One region of the Massilia sp. CFBP9012 genome, then DNA from elsewhere that is predicted to be linked to it. Evidence: riboswitches for the same ligand, from Rfam matches in the RefSeq annotation. Region 1 holds a riboswitch; the other holds the start of a gene.
What was found. Region 1 has a riboswitch for thiamine pyrophosphate ahead of thiC (phosphomethylpyrimidine synthase ThiC). Riboswitches for the same ligand answer to the same signal wherever they lie in the genome.
Positions count from the first base shown of each region.

Region 2: linked by a shared signal. The riboswitch ahead of SOM61_RS20950 (TonB-dependent siderophore receptor) and the one ahead of thiC (phosphomethylpyrimidine synthase ThiC) in region 1 are both predicted to bind thiamine pyrophosphate.

Region 1 is NZ_JAXCWM010000016.1:17,184-22,399, reverse strand. Features, by position in the region: gene SOM61_RS22770 (valine--tRNA ligase) at 1-2,762, opposite strand, end outside; TPP riboswitch at 2,850-2,956, shown strand; gene thiC (phosphomethylpyrimidine synthase ThiC) at 3,029-4,942, shown strand; gene thiS (sulfur carrier protein ThiS) at 4,943-5,146, shown strand; gene SOM61_RS22755 (thiazole synthase) at 5,160-5,216, shown strand, end outside.
Region 2 is NZ_JAXCWM010000013.1:135,214-140,429, reverse strand. Features, by position in the region: gene SOM61_RS20960 (glutathione S-transferase) at 1-606, opposite strand, end outside; gene SOM61_RS20955 (DUF535 family protein) at 899-1,792, shown strand; TPP riboswitch at 1,854-1,951, shown strand; gene SOM61_RS20950 (TonB-dependent siderophore receptor) at 2,033-4,159, shown strand; gene SOM61_RS20945 (HDOD domain-containing protein) at 4,208-5,176, opposite strand.

The DNA.
Region 1 (5,216 bases):
TTGGCCAGGGTGGCCGAGAAGTTTGCCACGCGTTCCTGCTCCTGCGCCACCACGGCGGCCGGCGCGCGGGCCACGAAGCTTTCGTTCGACAGCTTGCCGTTGGCCTTGGCGATCTCGCCGGAGACGCGGGCGATCTCCTTCGACAGGCGCTCGCGTTCGGCGGCGACGTCGATCTCGACCTTCAGCATCAGCTTGGTGGTGCCGACGATCGACACCGCGGCTGGCGATTCCGGCAGTGCGTCGACGATCTGCACTTCGGCCAGTTTGCCCAGCAGCTGGATGTACGGTGCGAACACCGCCATCCTGGCGCGATCGGCTTCATTGCCCGGCTCGACGATCAGCGGCACGCGCACCGACGGCGACAGCGACATCTCGCCGCGCAGGTTGCGGGTGGCGTCGGTCAGCGCCTTGAATTGCTCCATCCAGGCTTCGGCTTCTTCGTCGACCAGCGAGGTATCGGCCAGCGGGTAGGGCTGCAGCATGATCGTTTCACCGGTCTTGCCGGCCAGCGGCGCGATGCTCTGCCACAGCGCCTCGGTCACGAACGGGATGATCGGATGCGCCAGGCGCAGGATCACTTCCAGCACGCGCAGCAGCGTGTGGCGGGTGGCGCGCTGCTGGGCTTCGGTGCCTTGCTGGACGCTCACCTTGGCCACTTCCAGGTACCAGTCGCAGTACTCGTCCCATACGAACTTGTAGATGCTGCTGGCGATATTGTCGAAGCGGTAGTCGGCAAAGCCTTTCGCGATGTCGAGCTCGACGCGGTTCATCAGCGAGATGATCCAGCGGTCGGCCGGGGACAGGTCTTCGGCAGCCGGAGCGCCGCAATCCTTGCCCTCGGTATTCATCATCACGAAGCGGGTCGCGTTCCACAGCTTGTTGCAGAAGTTGCGGTAACCCTCGGCGCGGCCCAGGTCGAAGTTGATGTTGCGGCCCAGCGAAGCGTAGCTCGCCATGGTGAAGCGCACGGCGTCGGTGCCGAAGGCCGCGATCCCGTCCGGGAATTCCTTGCGCGTGGCCTTGGCGATCTTCTCGGCCGCGCGCGGGTCCATCAAGCCGGTGGTGCGCTTGGCCACCAGGGTCTCGACGTCGATGCCGTCGATCAGGTCGATCGGATCGAGCGTGTTGCCCTTCGACTTCGACATCTTCTGGCCCTGCGAGTCGCGCACCAGGCCGTGCACGTATACGGTCTCGAACGGCACCTTGCCGGTGAAGTGGGCGGTCATCATGACCATGCGCGCCACCCAGAAGAAGATGATGTCGAAGCCGGTGACCAGCACCGACGACGGCAGGAACATCTTCATGTCCGGCGTTTCTTCGGGCCAGCCCATGGTCGAGAAGGGCACCAGGGCCGACGAGAACCAGGTGTCGAGCACGTCGTCGTCGCGGCGCAGCTCACCGGCGATGCCTTGTGCGGCGGCCTTGGCCTGGGCTTCTTCTTCGTCGCGCGCGACGACGATGCTGCCGTCCTCGGCGAACCAGGCCGGGATGCGGTGGCCCCACCACAGCTGGCGCGAGATGCACCAGTCCTGGATATTGCCCAGCCACTGGTTGTAGGTCGTGCTCCAGTTCTCGGGCACGAACTTGATCTCGCCGTTGGCGACTTTTTCCAGCGCCACGTCGGTGATCGACTTACCTGGATTGAAAGTGCCTTCCGGGGCCGGCTTGGTCATGGCGACGAACCACTGGTCGGTCAGCATCGGCTCGATCACGACGTTGGTGCGGTCGCCGCGCGGAACCATCAGCTTGTGCGGCTTGATCTGTTCCATCAGGCCGAGCGCTTCCAGGTCGGCGACGATCTGCTTGCGCGCGGCGAAGCGGTCCAGGCCCTGGTACTGGGCCGGGCCGTTTTCGTTGATCTTGGCGTCCAGCGTGAAGATATTGATCGGCGCTAGGTTCGCGCGCTGGCCGACGGCGTAGTCGTTGAAATCGTGGGCCGGGGTGATCTTGACGCAGCCGGTGCCGAATTCCTTGTCGACGTAGCTGTCGGCGATGATCGGGATCTCGCGACCGGTGAGCGGCAGCTTGATCAGTTTGCCCACGAGGCTCGTATACCGTTCGTCGGTCGGGTCGACCGCGACGGCGACGTCGCCCAGCATGGTTTCGGGACGGGTGGTGGCGACCGTCAGGTGGCCGCTGCCGTCGACCAGCGGGTACTGGATGTACCACATCGAGCCGTCTTCTTCCTGCGAATCGACTTCGAGGTCCGACACGGCCGTGCCCAGCACCGGATCCCAGTTGACCAGGCGCTTGCCGCGGTAGATCAGGCCCTGCTCGTACAAGCGCACGAAGACTTCGACCACCGACTTCGAGCGGGTTTCGTCCATCGTGAAGTATTCGCGCTTCCAGTCGGGCGAGGCGCCCAGGCGGCGCATCTGGCCGGTGATGGTGTCGCCCGATTTTTCCTTCCACTCCCAGACCTTTTCGAGGAAGGCGTCGCGGCCGAGGTCGTGGCGCGAGATCTTCTGGGCGTCGAGCTGGCGCTCGACCACGATCTGCGTGGCGATGCCGGCGTGGTCGGTGCCCGGCACCCAGGCGGTGTTGTAGCCGCGCATGCGGTAGTAGCGGGTCAGGCCGTCCATGACGGTCTGGTTGAACGCGTGGCCCATGTGCAAGGTGCCGGTCACGTTTGGCGGCGGCAGCTGGATGCTGAACGATGGCTTGCCCTCGTCCATGGTGGCGGTGAAGTAACCGCGTTTTTCCCACTCGGCGCGCCAGAACTGTTCAATATCGGCTGGCTCGAAAGACTTGGCTAATTCCATGATGTGGTCGGAGTGATATTTTCGAAAACAACCATTATAAATTACAAGCGCGTATAATTTACTGCGCTGGACCGGGGAAACTCGGCCGGCAAACGCTAGGGGTCCTGTGCGTCGTTACAACGGCGCGTGGGTGAGAAATACCCTCCGAACCTGATCTGGATAATGCCAGCGAAGGGAAGCAGCCGAATCGATGCAAGCGTGCGCACATCCGCCCGTTTTGCCGCACCCGGCACCTCCTTTGCTGGCTCCGCAAGCAAGGGAGCCACATGAACGCACCTCTGAAATTTGACGCCGCCACCGCCACGGTGGACCACGCGGCCGTCAACCCACTACCCAATTCGCGCAAGGTCTATATCGAAGGCAGCCGGCCCGACATCCGTGTGCCGATGCGCGAAATCAGCCAGTCGCCCACGCCCGACAGCTTCGGCGCCGAGCCGAATCCGCCGCTGTTCGTCTACGACACCTCCGGCCCGTACACCGAGCCGGGCGCGGCGATCGACATCCGCAGCGGCCTGGCGCCGATGCGCCAGGCATGGATCGCCGAACGGGGCGACACCGGGCAGCTGGACGGCCCGACCTCGCACTACGGCCAGGCGCGGCTGAACGACCCGCAGCTGGCCGCGCTGCGCTTTAACCTGCAGCGCGCGCCGCGCCAGGCCAGGAGCGGCGCCAACGTCACCCAGATGCACTATGCGCGCCAGGGGATCATCACGCCCGAGATGGAATTCATCGCCCTGCGCGAAAACATGCAGCGCAAGCAATACATCGCCTCGCTGGAGTCGTCCGGCCCGATGGGCCAGCGGGTAGCGGCGCTGCTGGGCCGCCAGCATCCGGGCCAGTCCTTCGGCGCCAGCATCCCGGCCGAGATCACGCCCGAATTCGTGCGCTCGGAAGTGGCGCGCGGCCGCGCCGTCATCCCGGCCAATATCAACCACCCGGAACTGGAACCGATGATCATCGGCCGCAACTTCCTGGTGAAGGTCAACGCCAATATCGGCAACTCGGCCGTCACCTCGTCGATCGGCGAGGAAGTGGAAAAGATGACCTGGGCCATCCGCTGGGGCGCCGACACGGTGATGGACCTCTCGACCGGCAAGCACATCCACGAGACGCGCGAATGGATCCTGCGTAACAGCCCGGTGCCGATCGGCACGGTGCCGATCTACCAGGCGCTGGAAAAGGTCAATGGCAAGGCCGAGGACCTGAGCTGGGAGATCTTCCGCGACACCTTGATCGAACAGGCCGAGCAGGGCGTCGATTACTTCACCATCCACGCCGGCGTGCTGCTGCGTTACGTGCCGATGACGGCGAACCGCCTGACCGGCATCGTCTCGCGCGGCGGTTCGATCATGGCCAAGTGGTGCCTGGCCCACCACCGCGAATCCTTCCTGTACACGCACTTCGAGGACATCTGCGACATCATGAAGGCCTATGACGTCTCGTTCAGCCTGGGCGACGGCCTGCGGCCCGGCTCGATCTACGACGCCAACGACGAAGCCCAGCTGGCCGAACTGAAGACGCTGGGCGAGCTGACCCAGATCGCCTGGAAGCACGACGTGCAGACCATCATCGAGGGCCCCGGCCACGTGCCGCTGCACCTGATCAAGGAAAACATGGACCTGCAGCTGGAGCAGTGCCACGAGGCGCCGTTCTACACGCTGGGGCCGCTCACGACCGATATCGCGCCGGGCTACGACCACATCACCTCGGGCATCGGCGCGGCCAATATCGGCTGGTACGGCACCGCCATGCTGTGCTACGTGACGCCCAAGGAGCACCTGGGCCTGCCCGACAAGAACGACGTCAAGGATGGCATCATCACCTACAAGATCGCCGCCCACGCGGCCGACCTGGCCAAGGGCCATCCCGGCGCCCAGCTACGCGACAACGCGCTGTCGAAGGCGCGCTTCGAGTTCCGCTGGGAAGACCAGTTCAACCTGGGCCTCGACCCGGACAAGGCGCGCGAATTCCACGACGAGACCCTGCCGAAGGATTCGGCCAAGGTCGCCCACTTCTGCTCGATGTGCGGCCCGCATTTCTGCTCGATGAAGATCACCCAGGAGGTGCGCGAATATGCCGCCGCCAGGGGCGTGCAGGGGGAGACCGCGCTGACGCACGGCATGCAGGAAAAGGCGATCGAGTTCGTGAAAAACGGCGCCCAGCTGTACCGGGAGGTGTGAATGACGCCAATCGAAGTCAACGGGGCGCCGTGCACGGTGCCGCAGGGGCAAACCCTGTTCGGCCTGCTGGAGCAACTGGGCCTGAGCGGACAGGGGATGGCGCTGGCGGTCAACCGCGAGGTGGTGCCGCGCCAGCAATGGCTGCACCGGCGCCTGCATGAGCAGGACCGGGTCGATATCGTGCGCGCCATCGGTGGCGGCTGACAGGAGACAAGACATGAATGCATTGAACGACATCAAACAGGACGTGCTGACCATCGCCGGCCGTTCTTAC
Region 2 (5,216 bases), on a different contig from region 1:
CCGGTCGCGCAGGCCGGTGAGCACCGGATGCTCCTGCTCGATCTTCTTCATCGCATTCGGGAAGGCATAGCGCAGGCCTTCGATGACCTGGAACAGCGACAGGTCGGCATAGGTGATCTTGTCGCCCGTGAGATAGTCGCGCGGCTCGGGGTTGGACAGCAGGCGCGCAAAATAGGCCATGAACTTGGGGATGCGCGACTCGACGAAGTCGGCCGAGCGGCGCAGCGCCTCGGGTTTCTGGTCTTCGTAGTACAGCGCCGACGCGATCGGGTGATGGGTGTCGTGGGCCTCGGTCACCAGGTCGGCGATGGTCAGCTGCAGCTGGTGCACCCACAGACGGCCCGGGTCGGTGCGCGGCGCCAGGCCGTGCTGCTCGCCCAGGTAGAGCAGGATGTTGGCCACCTGGCCGATGACCAGCTCGCCGGACTTCAGGAAGGGCGGCGCGAAGGCCGGATACTCCTCGACGTCGAGCGCCGCCATCAACAGGTCGATGCCACCCTCGCGGCGCGCCACGTCGACGTAGTCAGCGCCCGCTTCTTCCAGCGCCAAGCGGACGAATTCGCCGCGTCCCTGGATGCTCGGCCAATAAAACAGTTCATACGCCATCTGCTTCCTCCATTGCTGGTTGGTTCCGGCGCATTATCGATGATGAATGAAGAAGCGTGGCGCGCCGCAAACATGGTAGTCTTGTCGTGCATGCCTAAAAACAACCATAAGTAAAAACGTCCAGAGAGAGTCCCATGACAGATCATGCCCGCCTTGGTTCCCAAGCACTGTTTGCACTTCGTCCGGGCACGAGCTAGCAATTCGGCACATAATTGCAGAACGGAATTATTTCTGCTCATTGCCGGGCATCGCCCGGCAAGACAAAGACCTTCTACGCCGAATGGAGCGCTCGATGATCTTCGCTCGTCTCACCCAACGCTGGCATGCGCTGCGCTACTGGCGCGAGCACCAGTCCCTGTCCCGTCTCAAGCTGGTGCGCCGTCTCGAAAACGCGCCCGACGACGACCTGTTCCGCCATGTAAGCGGTCGCGACTACCTGGCCCGCGGCATGAAAGTGCGCGAGCGCATGCGCTGCGTGCTGGCCCACTACCGCTTCGAAGAAGCGACCTTCAACAACGCCTACCGGCAGACCGCGCACCACGGCGGCCTGGTGCTGTGGCAGCATGAGGACGACAGTGGCAGTTTCATCATGCGGCTCGAGCACGCGCCCCGCATCGACCCGGAAGGCGAGCTGACGCTGTCCCTGGTCGTCGACGGCGCGGTGCTGCACCGCCTGTCCTGGACCTGGGTCGAGGGCGCGGTGGTGGGCGTCGACCTGCCGATCGTTCCTTTCGTCACCCGCAACGCCGGCCTGTGGCGCGATGCCGGCGGCGCCTTCGAGGCTTTCGAGCGCGTCTTCCCCAACAATTCGCCAAGCTTCTTCTGCTTCGCCGCCCTGCAAGGCGCGGCCCAGGCGCTGGGCTTGGACCGGGTGGTCGCGGTGCGCGGCAGCGCGCACGTGGCTTATGAAGCGGCGCAAGACAAGGCCTTCGAGAACGCCTACGACGGCTTCTGGCGCATCCTTGGCGGGGCAGAGCTGGACGCGCGCAGCTTCCTGGTGCCGCTGCCGTTCTACCTCAAGCCGCTGCAAGACATGCCATCGAAGCACCGCAAGCGCGCGGCGCAGCGGCGCGAACACTGGCGCGCCATCGGCGACGCGGCGCGCGCCGTGCTGCTGCGCCACATGGTGACGCCAGCCGCCACCCAGCCAACGGTGGCCGAAGCGCCGTCGACCGCGAAAGCCTGAGCGGCCCCGATCAAACCGGCTTGACAGATTCACCACGGCCGCCCGGGGCCGTGATACACTCGCGACTCGCTAGGGGTCCTGGAACGTTGTTCCGGGTGAGAGATACCCTTCGTACCTGATCTGGATAATGCCAGCGAAGGAAAGCGCAACGCAGCACCCCCATTCGTTTGCCCTTCCCCCACGTTGGCTCCGGCTTTGATAAAAGCAGCGCGCCGCGTGGCGCGCGAAAACGAGCAAACCATGACATTCACCTCGAAGCACACCGTCCTCGCCTGCGCCATCGTGCAGGCGTTTTCCCTGTCGACCCAGGCCTTCGCACAAGAGCCTGCGTCCGTCGTCGTCACCGGCAGCAAGTGGATCGCCCTCGACCGCGCCAGCGTCGGCGGCTTCGCCGACGTGCCGTTGCTCGAGTCCCCGGCCTCGATCACCTCGATCAGCCAGAGCCAGATGCAGGACCTGTCGATCCGCAGCGCCACCGACGCCGCGCGCTACGACGCCTCGATCGGCGACGCCTACAATGCGATCGGCTACGCCGAGCAGTTCTCGATCCGCGGCTTCGCGCTCGACAACGCCACCAGCTACCGCAAGGACATGATCGCGATCTCGGGCGACACGCAAATCCCGATCGAGAACAAGGAACGCATCGAGGTCTTGCGCGGCCTGGCCGGCCTGCAGGCCGGCGTCGCGGCCCCGGGCGGGATGATCAACTTCGTCACCAAGCGGCCGACCAACGCGCCGCTGCGCCAGGCCATGGTGGAAGTGCGCGAGCGCGGCACCGTGTACGGCGCGGTCGACCTGGGCGGCCGTTTCGAAGACCGCCGCTTCGGCTATCGCATCAATGCCGCCGCCGAGGACCTCAAGTCCTACGTGCGTGGCGCCGACGGCGAGCGCCAGTTCGTCTCGGCCGCCTTCGACTGGCAGATCACGCCGGACGCGCTGTTCCAGATCGACCTCGACCACCAGCACAAGTCGCAGGTCACGGCGCCGGGCTACCAGCTGATCCGCAATGAGGCGCTGCCCACCGGGATCTCGGCCAAGACCCTGCTCAACGACCAACCATGGACCCGCCCAGTCGATACCGACAGCAGCAACCTGGGCCTGCGTTTCGAGTACCGCATCAGTGACGCCTGGAATGCCACCGTCAGCGCCAACAAGCACTGGTTCAAGCGCGATGACTTCACGGCCTTCCCCTACGGCTGCAGCAACGAGGACGATGGTTACTATCCGGGCTACTGCTCCAACGGCGACTACGACGTGTACGACTTCCAGAGCACGGGCGAGCGCAAGACGCCGTGGGGCCTGCAGGCGATGCTGCAGGGCCGCTTCGACACCGGCGCGGTGCGTCACTCATTGACCGTCGGCGGCTCGTATGCCGAGCGCCACGACAGCTTCGGCGAATACGTCTACGACTACGTCGGCTCCAGCAATATCTGGAACCCGACCGTCGTGCCGCAGGTAGCCAGCGACCGCGTGACCGGCCCCGTGATGGAACGCCGCAGCACAGAAGAACGCTCGCTGTTCGTGCAGGACGTGATGACCCTGTCGCCCCAATTCACCCTGCACGCCGGCGTGCGCTACGTGAAGCTCAAGCTCGACGCGCTGGAAGAAATCGAGGGCGGCTGGGTACACACCAAGGATTCGTTCGCGCTGCCGAACGTGGCGCTGGTGTATGCGCCGGCGCGCGACTGGCGCGTCTACGGCTCGATCAGCCATGGCCTGCAATATGGCGGCATCGCGCCGATGGAAACCACCAACCAGAACACCGCCCTGCCACCGAGCCGCTCGAAGCAGCTGGAGTTCGGCGTCAAGCGCAACGTCAACGAGCAGCTGGCGCTGTCGGGCGCGTTGTTCGAGATCCGCCAGGGCCTGGAATACACGAACGCCGCCAACACCTTCGTGCGCGCCGGCGAGCAGACCCACCGCGGCGTCGAGCTGTCGGCGATGGGCCGCGCCACGCCCGACCTGAACTACAGCCTGTCGCTGATGGCGCTCGACACCGACCAGAAGGACACCGGCGACGCGTCGACCGAAGGCAAGCGCGTGACCAATGTGCCAGAGCTGCGCACCACCGCCTGGGTCGAGTACGCGGTGCCGCAAGTGGCGGGTCTGAAGCTCGACGCGCAGTGGCAGTACTCGGGCAACAAGGTGTTCGATCCGGCCAATCGCGTCAAGGTGCCGGGCTATCACGTGGCCGGGTTTGGCGCGTCCTACCTGCTGCGCGCGGGTGGGCTGAACACGATCATCCGCGCACGGGTGGACAATGCCTTCGACAAGTTCTACTGGCGTGACGTGACGCAGTCGCTGGGTGGGTATTTGCTGCCGGGGGCGCCGCGCACGTTCAAGTTGTCGGCGCAGATCGATTTCTAAGCATGCATCCGCTTCGCCTGCCACGCGCGCCGTGGCAGGCGTCATGCATCAATCCGACAAATCCACCAGCTTGCCCAGGCAGCGCCGCTGGAAGCCATTCAGTCCGCGGGTGATGAGCACATCATCGTCTTCGATTACCTCGGCGTCGAGCAACAGGCGCAGCTTGGCGATGCGGTCGCCCTGGGCCAGCGCCTGCGCCAGGTGCGAACCATCCGGTTCGCCGGCCTGCTCGATCGCTTCCACCACCTCGGGCGGGAAGTCCCAGTGGTTGGCGATCACCGACGACAGCTGGCGGCTGGCCGCGAACAGTTCGATGCCGAATTCGCTGGAACCGGGCACCCTGCCTTCGCAGATGCGGTCGGCCACCTGGAACGCGACCTGCAATCCCAGATTCTGCATCAGGCCGGCCAGGTAGGATTCGAACACGCCGGCCGACAGGCCCGGCGCCATCACGCTGGCGGCGAACGCGCAGCGTTCGGAATGCTTCCACACATTGGGCGCCACCTGGCGCGCCACGCCCTGGACCTTGACCCGCACCAGCGGCCGGAACGCGATGCGCGCCAGCAGCATGCGCAAACCGTTCAGGCCGAGCATCGTCACCGCGCCTTCCAGTGTTTCGATCGGGGTCACCGGCCGGTAATAGGCGCTGTTGGCTTCGCGGATCACTTCGGCCACCAGCACCAGGTCGCGCCCGACCTGGGCCGACAGCGCGCCGGTCGAGATGTTCTCGTCGGACAGCGCGGTAAGCAGTTGCGACACCAGTTCGGGAATGCGCGGCACCAGGCCGGACGCACAGACCGGGTCGGCCGCCAGCGAACGCACTTCGGCCAGGATCTGGGCTTCCTGCCCGGGTGGAGCGTTGAAGCCGCTGGAGGCGGTCAGCCAGCGGTAGAAAGTGGCGTGGATGTCGTTCGCCATGTCCTCGTCGTGTTCGATCGTCGCCGTCGTGCCGACGCTGGCCGCGGCTTCTGTCTCTTTATCTGAACCGCCCAAAAAGCGTCCTATCCAGTTTTTCATAGCGTCTCGCCGTACGTTCGAAATCCGATGATTGTAATGC